One region of the Streptomyces sp. NPDC017993 genome, then DNA from elsewhere that is predicted to be linked to it. Evidence: riboswitches for the same ligand, from Rfam matches in the RefSeq annotation. Region 1 holds a riboswitch; each other region holds the start of a gene.
What was found. A riboswitch is a leader RNA that binds a small molecule or an ion and turns the genes downstream of it on or off. The one in region 1 is predicted to bind S-adenosylmethionine.
Positions count from the first base shown of each region.

Region 2: another riboswitch for S-adenosylmethionine. It lies ahead of ACH4FH_RS12530 (amino acid ABC transporter permease); the one in region 1 lies ahead of thrC (threonine synthase).
Region 3: another riboswitch for S-adenosylmethionine. It lies ahead of ACH4FH_RS14185 (aminotransferase class V-fold PLP-dependent enzyme); the one in region 1 lies ahead of thrC (threonine synthase).

Region 1 covers NZ_JBIRGO010000005.1:22,647-26,929, forward strand. The annotation lists gene otsB (trehalose-phosphatase) at 1-59, shown strand, start outside; gene ACH4FH_RS09780 (trehalose-6-phosphate synthase) at 94-1,575, opposite strand; gene ACH4FH_RS09785 (glucosyl-3-phosphoglycerate synthase) at 1,624-2,586, opposite strand; SAM riboswitch class I at 2,758-2,918, shown strand; gene thrC (threonine synthase) at 2,936-4,219, shown strand.
Region 2 covers NZ_JBIRGO010000006.1:131,676-135,958, forward strand. The annotation lists gene ACH4FH_RS12520 (ABC transporter substrate-binding protein) at 1-608, opposite strand, end outside; gene ACH4FH_RS12525 (amino acid ABC transporter ATP-binding protein) at 699-1,529, opposite strand; gene ACH4FH_RS12530 (amino acid ABC transporter permease) at 1,526-2,536, opposite strand; SAM riboswitch class IV at 2,907-3,015, opposite strand; gene ACH4FH_RS12535 (hypothetical protein) at 3,866-4,006, shown strand; gene ACH4FH_RS12540 (MFS transporter) at 4,003-4,283, shown strand, end outside.
Region 3 covers NZ_JBIRGO010000007.1:6,681-10,963, forward strand. The annotation lists gene ACH4FH_RS14175 (cytochrome bc complex cytochrome b subunit) at 1-638, shown strand, start outside; gene trpD (anthranilate phosphoribosyltransferase) at 777-1,841, shown strand; SAM riboswitch class IV at 1,927-2,044, shown strand; gene ACH4FH_RS14185 (aminotransferase class V-fold PLP-dependent enzyme) at 2,215-3,597, shown strand; gene ACH4FH_RS14190 (Lrp/AsnC family transcriptional regulator) at 3,638-3,919, opposite strand; gene ACH4FH_RS14195 (rhomboid family intramembrane serine protease) at 3,916-4,283, opposite strand, start outside.

The sequences.
Region 1 (4,283 bases):
GCCCGGCAGGCGTCGTCGGGCTGCTCGGCGCGCTGGCGGACCGGCTGGCCGCCGGCTGAGCGCGCGGGCGTACCCGTCCGGGCAGCGCGCGGCCTACGCCTGGAGCGCCCGCAGCTGGTCGAGGAACCACCGGGCCGGCGGCAGCGCGGTGGCCGCCGCGGCAAGCCGCCGGGTGCGCTCGGCCCGCTCCTCGCCGTCCATCGACAGCGCCGTGTGCAGCGCCTCGGCGGTGGCGTTGACGTCGTACGGATTGACGCTCAGCGCGTCCTCGCCCAGCTCGGCGTGGGCGCCTGCCTCCCGCGACAGCACCAGGGCGCAGCCCTCGTCGGAGACCACCGGGATCTCCTTGGCGACCAGGTTCATGCCGTCCCGGATCGGGTTGACCAGGGCGACGTCCGCCAGCCGGTAGGCGGCCAGCGAGCGCGCGAAGTCGTCCTTGACGTGCAGCACGACCGGCTGCCAGTCCGCCGTGCCGAACTCCTCGTTGATCTCCTCGGCCAGCCGGCCGACCTGGTCGGTGTACGCGCGGTAGACGGCCAGATCCTGGCGCGAGGGGTAGGCGAAGGCGATGTGCACGACCCGCTCGCGCCACTCGGGGCGGTCGGTCAGCAGCCGCCGGTAGGCGAGCAGCCCGCGCACGATGTTCTTGGACAGCTCGGTGCGGTCGACCCGGACGACGGTCTTGCGCCCCACCCCGCCGATCTGCCCGCGCAGCGCCGTCAGCCGCTCCTCGACATCGGGGCGGTGCGCCCGCTCGCGCAGGAACTCCGCGTCCGCGCCGAGGCCGTAGACGCCGACCGAGGTCTTGTGCGGCTTGCCTCCCGCCGTGGCCGACAGGAGATACGGCGCCTCGTCCCCGGGACGGCGCGCCTCGCAGTCCGCGCCGAGCGCCGTCTCGCAGCAGCCGATGAAGGCCCGCGCCCACCGCTCGGTCAGGAAGTTCGCGTGGTCCGCGCCGAGGATGCCGGCCGCCAGCTGCCGCTGGATGTCGTCGGGCAGCATCGCGAAGTACTCCGCCGGGGCCCATGGCGTGTGCGAGAAGTGGGCGATGCGCAGGTCGGGGCGGCGGTCGCGGAGCAGGCCGGGCACCAGCGCCAGGTGGTAGTCCTGCACGAGGACGGCCGCGCCGGGCGCCGCCTGCTCGGCCAGCGCGTCGGCGAAGGCGGCGTTGTAGGCCACGTAGGACGCCCACTGCGCGCGGAAGCCCGAATCGAAGGCAGGCTCCAGAGGCGTTTGGTAGAGCATGTGGTGCACGAACCACAGCACGGAGTTCGCGATGCCGTTGTAGGCGTCGGCGTACACCTCCGCCGGGATGTCCAGCATCCGGACGCGCTGTCCGCCGGTGTCGTCCACGGCGAGCAGCCCACCGGTACGCCGCACCGCCTCCCGGTCGCCCTCGCCGAGCGCGGCGCACACCCACACCGCGTCGGTCTCCGGGCCGATGGCCGACAGGCCCGAGACCAGCCCGCCGCCGCCGCGCTTGGCGGTCAGCACGCCGTCCTCCCCCAGGGCGTAGGAGACCGGACCGCGATTGGACGCGACGAGAACCTCGGCACCACTGCGCTCGGAGACCATGCCGCGAGACTAACCCGCGACAGATCCGCTCAAACGTACGGAGCTCGGTCAGGCCGCCCGTCGCTCGGCGTACTCCGGGATTTCGGCCATCGGAGGCCGCTCCTCGGTGTCCACGTCCGTCGTGCGCGGCACGAATCCCTCCTGCCCGCGGTCGAACTGGGTCAGCCGCGGCCGGATCAAGTGGCCCCGGGTGAGGCGGAGTTGCGCGGTGCGGTAGATCGCCGCGGCCATCCGTCCGAGGGCCTGGCCGTCCTGGTGGCGGTGCTTGCGGACGCCCACGTCGACCTGCGCCAGGGCGTCCAGGCCGACGGTGTGCAGCGCGTCGACGAGCAGGCCCAGCTCGACGCCGTAGCCGACCGGGAAGGGCAGCCGCTCCAGCAGCGAGCGGCGTGCGGCGTACTCACCGCCCAGGGGCTGGACGAAGCCGGCCAGCTGCGGCCAGTGCAGATTCAGCAGCGGGCGGGCCACCAGCTCGGTGACCCGGCCGCCCTGTCCGGCGCCCGAGCCGTCCACGCCGGCTTCCAGCGGGCGGTCGTACATCGCCTTCACGAACTGGATGTCCGGATCCGTCAGCAGGGGGCCGACGATCCCGGAGACGAAGGACGGCGAGAACTCGCGCAGGTCGGCGTCGACGAAGCAGACGATGTCGCCGCTGGTGGCGAGCAGCGAGCGCCACAGCACCTCGCCCTTGCCGGGCAGCGCGGGAAGCCGCGGCAGGACGCTGTCGCGGTGGACGACCCTGGCCCCGGCCGCCGCCGCGACCTCGGCCGTACGGTCGGTGGAGCCCGAGTCGAGCACCACCAGCTCGTCGACCAGCGCCACCGACTCCGTCATCAGCTCGCCGCGGATCGCCGCGACGATCGCGCCGACCGTCGCCTCCTCGTCGAGTGCGGGCAGTACGACACTGACCGTCCGGCCCGTCTGGCGCTTGGCCTCCAGGAGCCGGCCGAGCGGCCGGTCGGCATCGGACCAGGAGCGGCTGCTGAGCCAGCGCTCCACTTCTTCCAGCACGTCTACGATCTCCTCGGTGGCCGCCGATCGACGACCGTGTGATCCATCTCGCGGTTCGGACGACTATCTCAACAGTCACTGCCTTCGGTTACAGTCTTGAACAACGCGGATCACCGTCGTATGTCGGGGGTACCGCAGAACAAACGCCTGGGTTTCGGCCCAGCGCCATACCGCTCATCCAGAGGGGCAGAGGGAAACGGCCCGTTGAAGCCCCGGCAACCCTCCAGCCGGTCTTGCCGCCAGGACGCTGATGTCCCGCGCGCGTGAGGCTCCCGGCTAGGGAAGGTGCCAAATCCGTCTCGTGGCGAGATGCGCCGCGAGGAAGATGAGGAGAAAGGGCCTCGCCTCCATGGCTGTGCAAGTCACCGAAAACACTCCCTCCGTCGCTCTCGGTCCCGCCGCGGCGCTCTCGTGCCGCGAGTGCGGACAGCGCTTCGACCTCGGCCCGATCTTCGCGTGCCAGGAATGTTTCGGGCCGCTCGAAGTCGCGTACGACCTGCCGAGCGGCGACCCCGAGGGCCTGAGGAAGCAGATCGAGGCCGGCCCCGACAACATCTGGCGCTACGCGCCGCTGCTGCCCGTCCCCACCGACGTCGCGGACAAGCCGAACCTGAACCCGGGGTTCACCAAGCTGGTCAAGGCAGACAATCTCGCCCGTGAGCTGGGCGTCACCGGCGGTCTGTACGTCAAGGACGACTCCGGCAACCCGACGCACTCCTTCAAGGACCGCGTCGTGGCGATCGCCGTCGAGGCCGCCCGCGCCTTCGGCTTCACCACCCTGTCCTGCTCCTCCACCGGCAACCTCGCCGGTGCGGTCGGTGCCGCGGCGGCCCGCGCGGGCTTCCGCTCCTGCGTGTTCATCCCGCACGACCTGGAGGCCGGCAAGGTCGTCATGGCCGCGGTCTACGGCGGCGACCTGGTCGGCATCGAGGGCAACTACGACGACGTCAACCGCTTCTGCTCGGAGCTCATCGGCGACCCGCTGGGCGAGGGCTGGGGCTTCGTCAACGTCAACCTCCGCCCGTACTACGGCGAGGGCTCCAAGACGCTGGCGTACGAGATCTGCGAGCAGCTGGGCTGGCAGCTGCCGGACCAGATCGTCATCCCGATCGCCTCGGGCTCGCAGCTGACGAAGATCGACAAGGGCCTCAAGGAGCTGATCGCGCTCGGCCTCGTCGAGGACAAGCCGTACAAGATCTTCGGCGCGCAGGCCGAGGGCTGTTCGCCGGTCTCGACGGCCTTCAAGGCCGGCCACGACGTGGTGCGGCCGCAGAAGCCGAACACCATCGCCAAGTCGCTGGCGATCGGCAACCCGGCCGACGGGCCGTACGTGCTCGACATCGCGCGCCGTACGGGCGGTGCGGTGGAGGATGTCAACGACGAGCAGGTCGTGGACGCGATCAAGCTGCTGGCCCGGACGGAAGGGATCTTCGCGGAAACCGCGGGCGGCGTGACCGTCGGCGTGACCAAGAAGCTCATCGACAGCGGTCTGCTCGACCCGTCCCTGTCCACGGTCGTCCTCAACACCGGTGACGGCCTCAAGACGCTTGACGCCGTCGCCCCCACCACAGGGCCCTCGGCGACCATCCGTCCGAGCCTGGACGCGTTCCGCGCGGCCGGCCTGGCCGGCTGACCCGCCGTACGCAGCCGTACGGCGTCGAGCGCGGCCATACGGCAGTCGCACAGCCCTGAACTTG
Region 2 (4,283 bases), on a different contig from region 1:
CCGGCGCCGACCGCGACGGTCTTCCCCGCGAGACCCTTGTAATCGCCGTCGAACTTCCACTTGCTCGCCTTGGCCACCTCGAAGGCGAGGTTGTCCTGCCGGTAGGAGGCGAACTCGTACTTCTTCTTGCGCTCTTCGGTATCGGTGACGTTGGAGACTGCGAGGTTGACCTTGCCGCTGTCGACACCTACGAAGAGGTTTTCCCAAGTGAAGTTCTTCAGCTCCGGCTCGAGGCCGAGCACCGCGGCCACCAGCCGGCCGAAGTCGGGTTCGGAGCCGGTGAGGGTCTTCTGGTCGTCGCCCACGTAGGTCAGTGGAGCGGAGCCCGAGGGCAGGGCACCGACACCGATCACCAGCTTGCCGCTCTTGGCCACGGAGGCGGGCAGCTTGGCGCTGATGGACTTCACCTCGGACACCTTGAGCTCGGTCTCCTTGGCGGCCCCGTTGGAGACCGCACCGACGGTGACGGTTCCGTCCGCGGCGCTGTCGGGGTGGGTGGACGCGTCGCTGTCGCCCCCGCACGCGGCGAGCCCGGCGGCGAGGGAGGCGACGGCGGTTCCCGCGGTGAGACCTCGGAGGAGTCGGCTGCGAAGGCTGAGGGGAGGCATGGCTGTCCTTATTCGGTATGCGCTGAGGGCGTGGTGAAGGTGTGGGGGACGCGGACCCGGCGGGCCGCGGGCTCGGGGCGAGCGGCGGGATCAGAGCACCTTGCTCAGGAAGTCCCTGGTCCGCTCGTGCTTGGGGTGGTCGAGTACCTCTGAGGGCGGGCCCTGTTCGACGATCCGGCCGCCGTCCATGAAGACCACGCGGTCGGCGACCTCGCGAGCGAAGCCGATCTCGTGGGTGACGACGACCAGGGTGGTGCCGCTGGTGGCCAGATCCTTGATGACGGCCAACACCTCGCCGACGAGTTCGGGGTCGAGCGCGGAGGTGGGTTCGTCGAAGAGGATGACTCCGGGACGCAAGGCCAGAGCGCGGGCGATGGCCACGCGCTGCTGCTGGCCGCCGGACAACTGCCGCGGGTAGGCACCGGTCCGGTCGGCGAGCCCCACCCTGCCGAGGAGTTCGCGCGCCAGGTCCCGGGCCTCCGGCCTGCTCAGCCTGCCGGTCGCGGCCGGGGCGGCGGCCACGTTGTCCAGCACGGTGAGGTGCGGGAAGAGATTGAAATTCTGGAAGACGAACCCGATACGGCTGCGCTGCGTCAGGATGACCCGTTCGCTCAGCTCCTTCAGGCGCTCGCCGTGGCGGCGTACGCCGATCAGCTCGCCGTTGACGCTGACATGGCCGATCTCGGGCTTCTCCAGGTGGTTGATCACCCGCAGCAGCGTGGATTTGCCGGAGCCGGACGGCCCCAGGATGACGGTCACTTCGCCCGGCCGTACGGTCAACTCGACGCCGTCGAGGACCTGGTGGGCGCCGTACCACTTGTGCACGTCATGCACTTCGACGGTGGCGGGGCTCGTCGCGAGGATCTCGGCGGTCCTGGTGGGCGTGGCGGCCCGGGCGGTGTTGGTGGTCTCGGTGCTCATACGGCGGTCTCCCTGCGTATGCGGGCCCGCAGGTCGCTCAGACCGGCCCGCAGCTTCTGCAACGGGGTCGGCGGCAGGCTGCGCGTGGCGCCCCGGGCGTAATACCGCTCGACGTAGAACTGGACGATGGACACGAGACTCGTGAGGATCAGGTACCAGACGGTGGCGACGAGCAGCAACGGCACGATGTCGCCGGGGTAGGTGGCACCCATGCTCTGCGCGGAGCCGAACAGGTCCAGCAGCGACACATAGAACACCAGCGAGGTGCTCTTGATCAGGCCGATCAGCTGGTTGACGTAGTTCGGGGTGATGGAGCGCAGGGCCTGCGGAAAGACGATCTTCGTGAACTGGTAGCCCTTCGGCAGGCCGAGCGCGGCCGACGCCTCGTGCTGCCCCTGGTCGACGGAGAGGAGGCCGCCGCGGACGACCTCCGCCGCATAGGCCGCCTCGTTGAGGCTGAGGCCGATGACGGCGACGACCATGTCGGTGGCGAGCCGTGACTCGTCGAAGGTGAAGAAGGCGGGACCGAAAGGCACCCCCAGGCTGAGCGTCTTGTAGAGGGCGCTGAAGTTGTAGAGAAACAGCAGCACGACGATCAGCGGCACCGAGCGGAGCAGCCAGACGTAGGTCCAGCTGATCGCGCGCAGCACCGGACTCCCGGAGAGCCGGGCCAGCGCGAGCAGAACACCGCCGACCAGCCCCAACACCGCGCTGTATGCCGCCACTTCGAGGGTGACCCACAGGCCGTCGAGGATCGTGGGACGCACGAACCAGTACAGGAAACGGTCCCACTGGTAGAAGGGGTTGGTGATCAGCCCGTGCACGATCTGGGCGACCAGCACCAGCACGATCGCCGTGGCGATCCACCGGCCGGGGCGCCGCAGCGGAAGCACCCGCTGCGGCGCCGGCGGCCGAGGCGGTTCGGCCGGGGAGGGCTCGGGGCGGGGTACCGCCTCGATGGGGGGTGCTGAGCCGGAGGACACAGCAGAGCCGACACGTTCACTCATGGAGGACTCCAGCAGGTATGGACACCCCCGGCCGCCAAGGCGACAACGGCACGGTGCGGAGACACGGCTCGGCACGCGCCGCAGCGCACGGGAGCGAGCGGTACGGGGGCAGGGAGATCAGTGCGCAACCAACGGCCGGGCCCTCGGGGCGTCAGAGCGTCAGTTGCGTCAGAACGTCAGCGTTTCAGCAGCTGTCCGCGGACGAGCTGTGGCGGACGGTACGACAGGAAGCGCTACACAGCGCACTGTTGACGCGGAGCAGATCGACCGGACGGTTCACGGACGTCACGACGCGACCGTAGCGCCGCCATGCGGCCATCTCCGGAGCTGCGTACATCGCCGTCACCCACACCCAAGTCCGCCCCGCGGGGCCTCGCGCTTACCGAAATTCGTCCGGTCCGGTCGTCACCTGGGGCACCCCACCGCGATGCGAGGGTTGCCGGCCAGCCAGCCAGGGCTTGTCGCTGACACTCATGACCGAGATGCGCCGTAAGTTAGACAGGCCGCGGAGGGGATGTCAACGCCGCCGACCGGAGGCTGAGACGGAAGGGCCGGACACCTCGCCTCGGTCTGCGAACGCGATGTTTCGGTCGTGCGAACAGCGGGGCCTACGCGGTGACACCCGCGACCGACCGTGTGAGCATGTGCGGAGAGATCGGCGGAGGAAGCCCAGCCGACGAAGTCGCCCTGCCGGCCGAAGGAGCACGCGTGAGCTTGTGCAGCCCTCGCCCTGCCTTGACGGCTCTCCCCGCGGCGTCCCTGTGGGTCATCGCCGCGACCGGCACCCGGACCCAGATCACCAACATCCCTACCTGGTCTGCCAGTTGCCTTTGCGAGTGCTCTCACTGACACAGCGCTCGCGGGACGACTTCATGCCGAGGCGTCCAGGTGACGGCCCGGCAGCGCTCGGCTCGACGAGCTCGGCCATCGACGGCTTCGCCGCTGCTTCCTGCAGCCTGCCGCATACGCCTGGAGCTGAGGCTCGATAGCGGGTACGCACCCGCGAGAGGTGTGCGCAGCCACGTCAGCCGGCAGCGGCGCTCAGGCTCGGCGCGGCTGCATTACCTCAGCAGGCGCGAGTAGGGCCGTCCCGGCAGACAGTGCACGCGGCACTCCCCCAGCCCGGCCCTGCCGGGCTCCACCTCGCCGAACGGTTCCCTCCGCGAGGATCCAGGCGATCCAGCCGACCGCTCTCCCCCACCCTCCCCTAACGCTTCCTGTGATTCGCGAGCCAAGATTTCACACATTTAATGAGATGTAAACGCTTGCGGCACCGTAACTTCATGGCTACTGTCCACGTCAATCCACGAGGAAGTGAGGAGCAAGCTCTTGCGTGCAGACGTAGCCGGCGGCCTCGACCCGCTTACCCGCGACATCACCGCGCTCGACGAGTTCACCGGGGTCGAAGCCCCCGTCAAGAGCACCGGCCGGAAGATACCCATCGCGTCGGCGGGAGTGACACAGGCATGAGCACACCCACAGAGACCCCGCACCGGCGGCATCCGATCGACAGGATCGGCATCCCCAAGCCGCTCGTCTGGGGCTACGTCGGCCTGTTGTTCTTCATGATCGGTGACGGTGTCGAGACGAGCTATCTGTCGAAGTTCTTCGGGACCGATCTGGGCTTTTCCGAGACCGGCGCCGGCGCGATCATCACCGTCTACGGCGTCACCGCGGCGATCGCCTCGTTCCTGGGAGCCGGCCTGCTGTCCGACAGATGGGGCCCGCGACGGGTGATGGCGATCGG
Region 3 (4,283 bases), on a different contig from region 1:
CCGTCAACTTCGGTGTGCTCATCCCGATCGTGGTCTTCCCGCTGGTCCTGGTCGCCATCGCGGTCTACCCGTTCGTGGAGTCCTGGATCTCGGGCGACAAGCGCGAGCACCACATCCTGGACCGTCCGCGCAACGTCCCGAACCGCACCGGCTTCGGCGTCGCCTGGCTGGTCGCGTACTTCGTGATGCTGATCGGTGGTGGCAACGACCTCTGGGCCACGCACTTCCACCTGTCGCTCAACTCCCTCACGTGGTTCGTCCGGATCGGCTTCTTCGTCCTTCCGGTGCTGTCCTTCATCGCCACCAAGCGGATCTGCTTGGGTCTGCAGCGTCGCGACAAGGACAAGGTGCTGCACGGGCGCGAGTCCGGCATCATCAAGCGCCTGCCGCACGGTGAGTTCATCGAGGTCCACGAGCCGCTCGACCAGGAGCAGCTGCACACGCTCACGCAGCACGAGCAGCCCAAGCCCCTGGAGCTCGGCCCCGAGGTCGACGAGAACGGCGTCGCCCGCAAGGTGTCGCGGGGGCAGAAGCTGCGCGCCAAGCTGTCGAAGTCGTACTACGGCGAGGACAGCGTCATTCCGAAGCCGACGGCCGAGGAGTACAAGGAGATCACCAGTGGCCACGGCCACCACTGATCCCCGCAGCGCCGTGTAGCCACGGCAGGTAGTACGCCACCCAGAGGGCCCCGTCCGACGAATGGACGGGGCCCTCCGGCCTGCCGGGGCCTCGGTAGGCTGACGGCATAAGCAGGAGACGATCCAGGAGTGTGGACCATGAACGTTGTGACCCCGGTCGGCGGCGACAGCGTGGCGGCCCACACCTGGCCGGACCTGCTGAATGCCCTGCTCGACGGCCGTGACCTAGCCGCGGACGACACCGCGTGGGCGATGGACCGGATCATGCGGGGCGAGGCCAGCGACGCACAGATCGCCGGGTTCGCGGTGGCACTGCGGGCCAAGGGCGAGACCGTCGCGGAGATCTCCGGGCTGGTGCGGACGATGTACCGGCACGCCCGGCTGATCGAGGTCCCCGGGCCCAGCGTCGACATCGTCGGCACCGGCGGCGACGGCGCCAAGACGGTCAATATCTCCACGATGTCCGCGATCGTGGTGGCCGGCTCCGGCGCGAAGGTCGTCAAGCACGGCAACCGCGCGGCCTCGTCCGCCAGCGGCGCGTCCGATGTGCTGGAGAAGCTCGGGGTCAACCTCGATCTCACCCCGCAGCGGGTCACCGAGGTCGCCCAGGAGGCGGGCATCACCTTCTGCTTCGCGGTGAAGTTCCACCCGTCGCTGCGGCATGTCGCGCCCGCGCGGCGCGAGCTGGGTATCCGTACCACGTTCAACGTGCTCGGCCCGCTGACCAACCCGGCGAAGGTCCGCGCGCAGGCGACCGGTGTGGCGGACGCCCGGATGGCCCCGATCCTCGCCGGGGTGCTCGCCGAGCGCGGCTCGTCGGCGCTGGTCTTCCGCGGCGACGACGGGCTGGACGAGCTGACGACGACGGCGACCTCCCGGGTGTGGATCGTGCGGGACGGCGCGGTGCGCGAGGAGCCCTTCGACCCCAGGGACGTCGGGATCCCGCTGGTGCCGGTGGAGGCGCTGCGCGGCGCGGACGCGTCGTACAACGCCGATGTGGCCCGCCGGCTGCTGGACGGCGAGACCGGGCCAGTACGCGACGCGGTGCTGCTGAACTCCGCGGCCGCCCTGGTGGCCCTGGAGCCCTCCGACGCGCCCTTGGCGGAGCAGATCCGGGCGGGCATCGACAAGGCCGCCCGGTCGATCGACTCGGGGGCGGCCAAGCGGGCCCTGGAGCGCTGGGTGGCCGCCAGCAACGCCTGACCCGGCGCGCGGTGTGACGCGGGACTCGGTCCGTCCTTCGGACCGGGTCTTGCGCCGTTCCGCCGGTGTGGCATGATTCTGCGCAGGTCACGAGTGACAGCGATGCAGGCCCCGGCCCGCTGTCCGGCAACCCTCCTTCCGTGGCGGGGTGCCCCGGGTGATGACCAGGCCGCAGGCAGCGAGGTCTGTGGCAAGCGCGGATCCCTCGCCAGGGATCCTGGTTGTCGAGGGAGATCTCTCCGTGATTCAGCGAATGCGATAGGGCCCGACGGCCCCTTTTCCGCACCCTTTTCTCTTTGCGCTGCGCCGCCGTGGCTCCTTTTGCCCACGCCCATTTCGCAGCGAATTCGCTTATCTCCCAGGGGAGTTCGCCATGTCTGTTTCCGCCGTCGCCGCCGACCGTTCGCTTTGTGCCCCGCTGCCTGTTCTGGGCCGGGATATCCTGGTGCCGCTCGTGACGGGTGGTGAGGTCGACTACGCCGCGCTGGACTACGCCGCCAGCGCGCCGACGCTGCAGCGGGTCTGGGACGACGTGGCCGGCTACGCGCCGTACTACGGCAGCGTGCACCGCGGTGCCGGGTACCTCTCGCAGCTGTCCACCGACCTGTTCGAGAACAGCCGCGCCACCATCGCCGGCTTCCTCGGCTGCCGCGCCGACGACCAGGTGGTCTTCACCCGTTCGACGACCGACTCGCTGAACCTGCTGGCGGCCGCCCTGCCGCGCGGCACCGAGGTCTTCGTCTTCGAGACCGAGCACCACGCCTCGCTGCTGCCGTGGGAGCAGCGGGCGGACACCGCCGTGACGTACCTGAACGCGCCGCGCACCCCGCGGCAGGCGGTGGAGACCCTGGAGAAGGCCCTGGCCGGCCGGGCGGCAGCAGGGACCGGCCCGGCGCTGGTGTGCGTGACGGGGGCCTCGAACGTGACCGGTGAGCTGTGGCCGGTGCGGGAGCTGGCCGCCGCGGCGCACGCGCACGGCGCCCGCATCGTGCTGGACGCGGCACAGCTCGCGCCGCACCACCCCATCGACATCGCCGCCCTGGACGTGGACTGGGTCGCCTTCTCCGGGCACAAGCTGTACGCCCCGTTCGGCGCCGGAGTGCTGGCCGGCCGCGCGGACTGGCTGCAGACCGCGGAGCCGTACCTCGCGGGCGGTGGCGCGAGCCGTAAGGTCTCGCGGCGTGCGGACGGCGGGGTGGACGTCGAGTGGCACACCACCGCGGCCCGGCACGAGGCCGGCTCGCCCAATGTCATCGGTGCCTACTCCATCGCCTCCGCCTGCCAGGCGCTGACCGAGGCAGGGTTCGAGAGCCTGGTCGCCCGCGAGCAGGCGCTGATCGCCCGCCTCCGGGAGGGCCTGGCCGAGGTGCCCGAGGTGAAGGTGCTCTCGCTCTTCGGGGAGGATGCGCCGCGGGTGGGCGTCCTGTCGTTCGTCATCGAGGGCTGGAACAGCTCGCACTTCGCGGCGGCGCTGTCGGCCGAGTACGGCATCGGCGTCCGCGACGGTCTGTTCTGCGCTCACCCGCTCGTGCGGACCCTGCTGGGCAGCGAACCGCAGGAGCCGGGCGAGTGCGGTGCGCCGGAGGCGGCGCCGGGGGAGCGGTCGCTGAACGCCATCCGGGTCAGCTTCGGCGCGGGGACGCCCGACGAGCACGTCGAGCGGTTCGTGCGGGCCGTCAAGGAACTGGTGGCGGACGGTGCGCGCTGGAACTACCGCACCGAGGACGGGCGTTGCGTGCCCGACACGTCCGCCTGACGGCGGGACCGGGCGGTCTTCGCCGCCGGCCGGACGCTCCCTAGGCGTCCAGGCCGATGGCGAAGGCCGCTTCGAGGTCGTGCTGGGAGTAGGTGCGGAAGGCGATGTGCGTCTCGGTGGAGGCGACGCCGGGCACCTTGCTGATCCGGCCGGGGATGACCTCGGCGAGGTCGTCGTGCGCGGCCACCCGCACCATCGCGATCAGGTCGTGCGCACCGGTGACGGAGTAGACCTCGCTGACACCCTCCAGCGCGGCGATCTTCTCGGCGATCTCCGGGATCTGGTCCACGCTGGTCTTGATGAGCACGATCGACGTGATCACGGCTGGCTCTCTCCCTCGGTCGCCGGTGCGTTCCCCCGGTTGGCCTCCACACTATCTCTCCCGTAGCGCACCCACGCGTACAGGAACCCGAGCGCGAATCCCACCACATGGGCGAGGTAGGCGACCCCCGGGCCGCCGGGATCGTGCCGCGCCGCCTGCCACTGCAGGCCGAACCAGAACAGCAGCACGATCCAGGCGGGGAAGCGCAGCGGCAGGAAGAACAGGAACGGGAAGAGGCTGGTCACCCGGGCCTTGGGGAAGAGGTAGAGAAAGGCCCCCAGGACCCCGGAGATCGAACCGGACGCGCCCACCAGGGTCTGGGCGGACGTCGCGTGCGCGGCCGCGTAGCCGAGCAGGGCCAGAT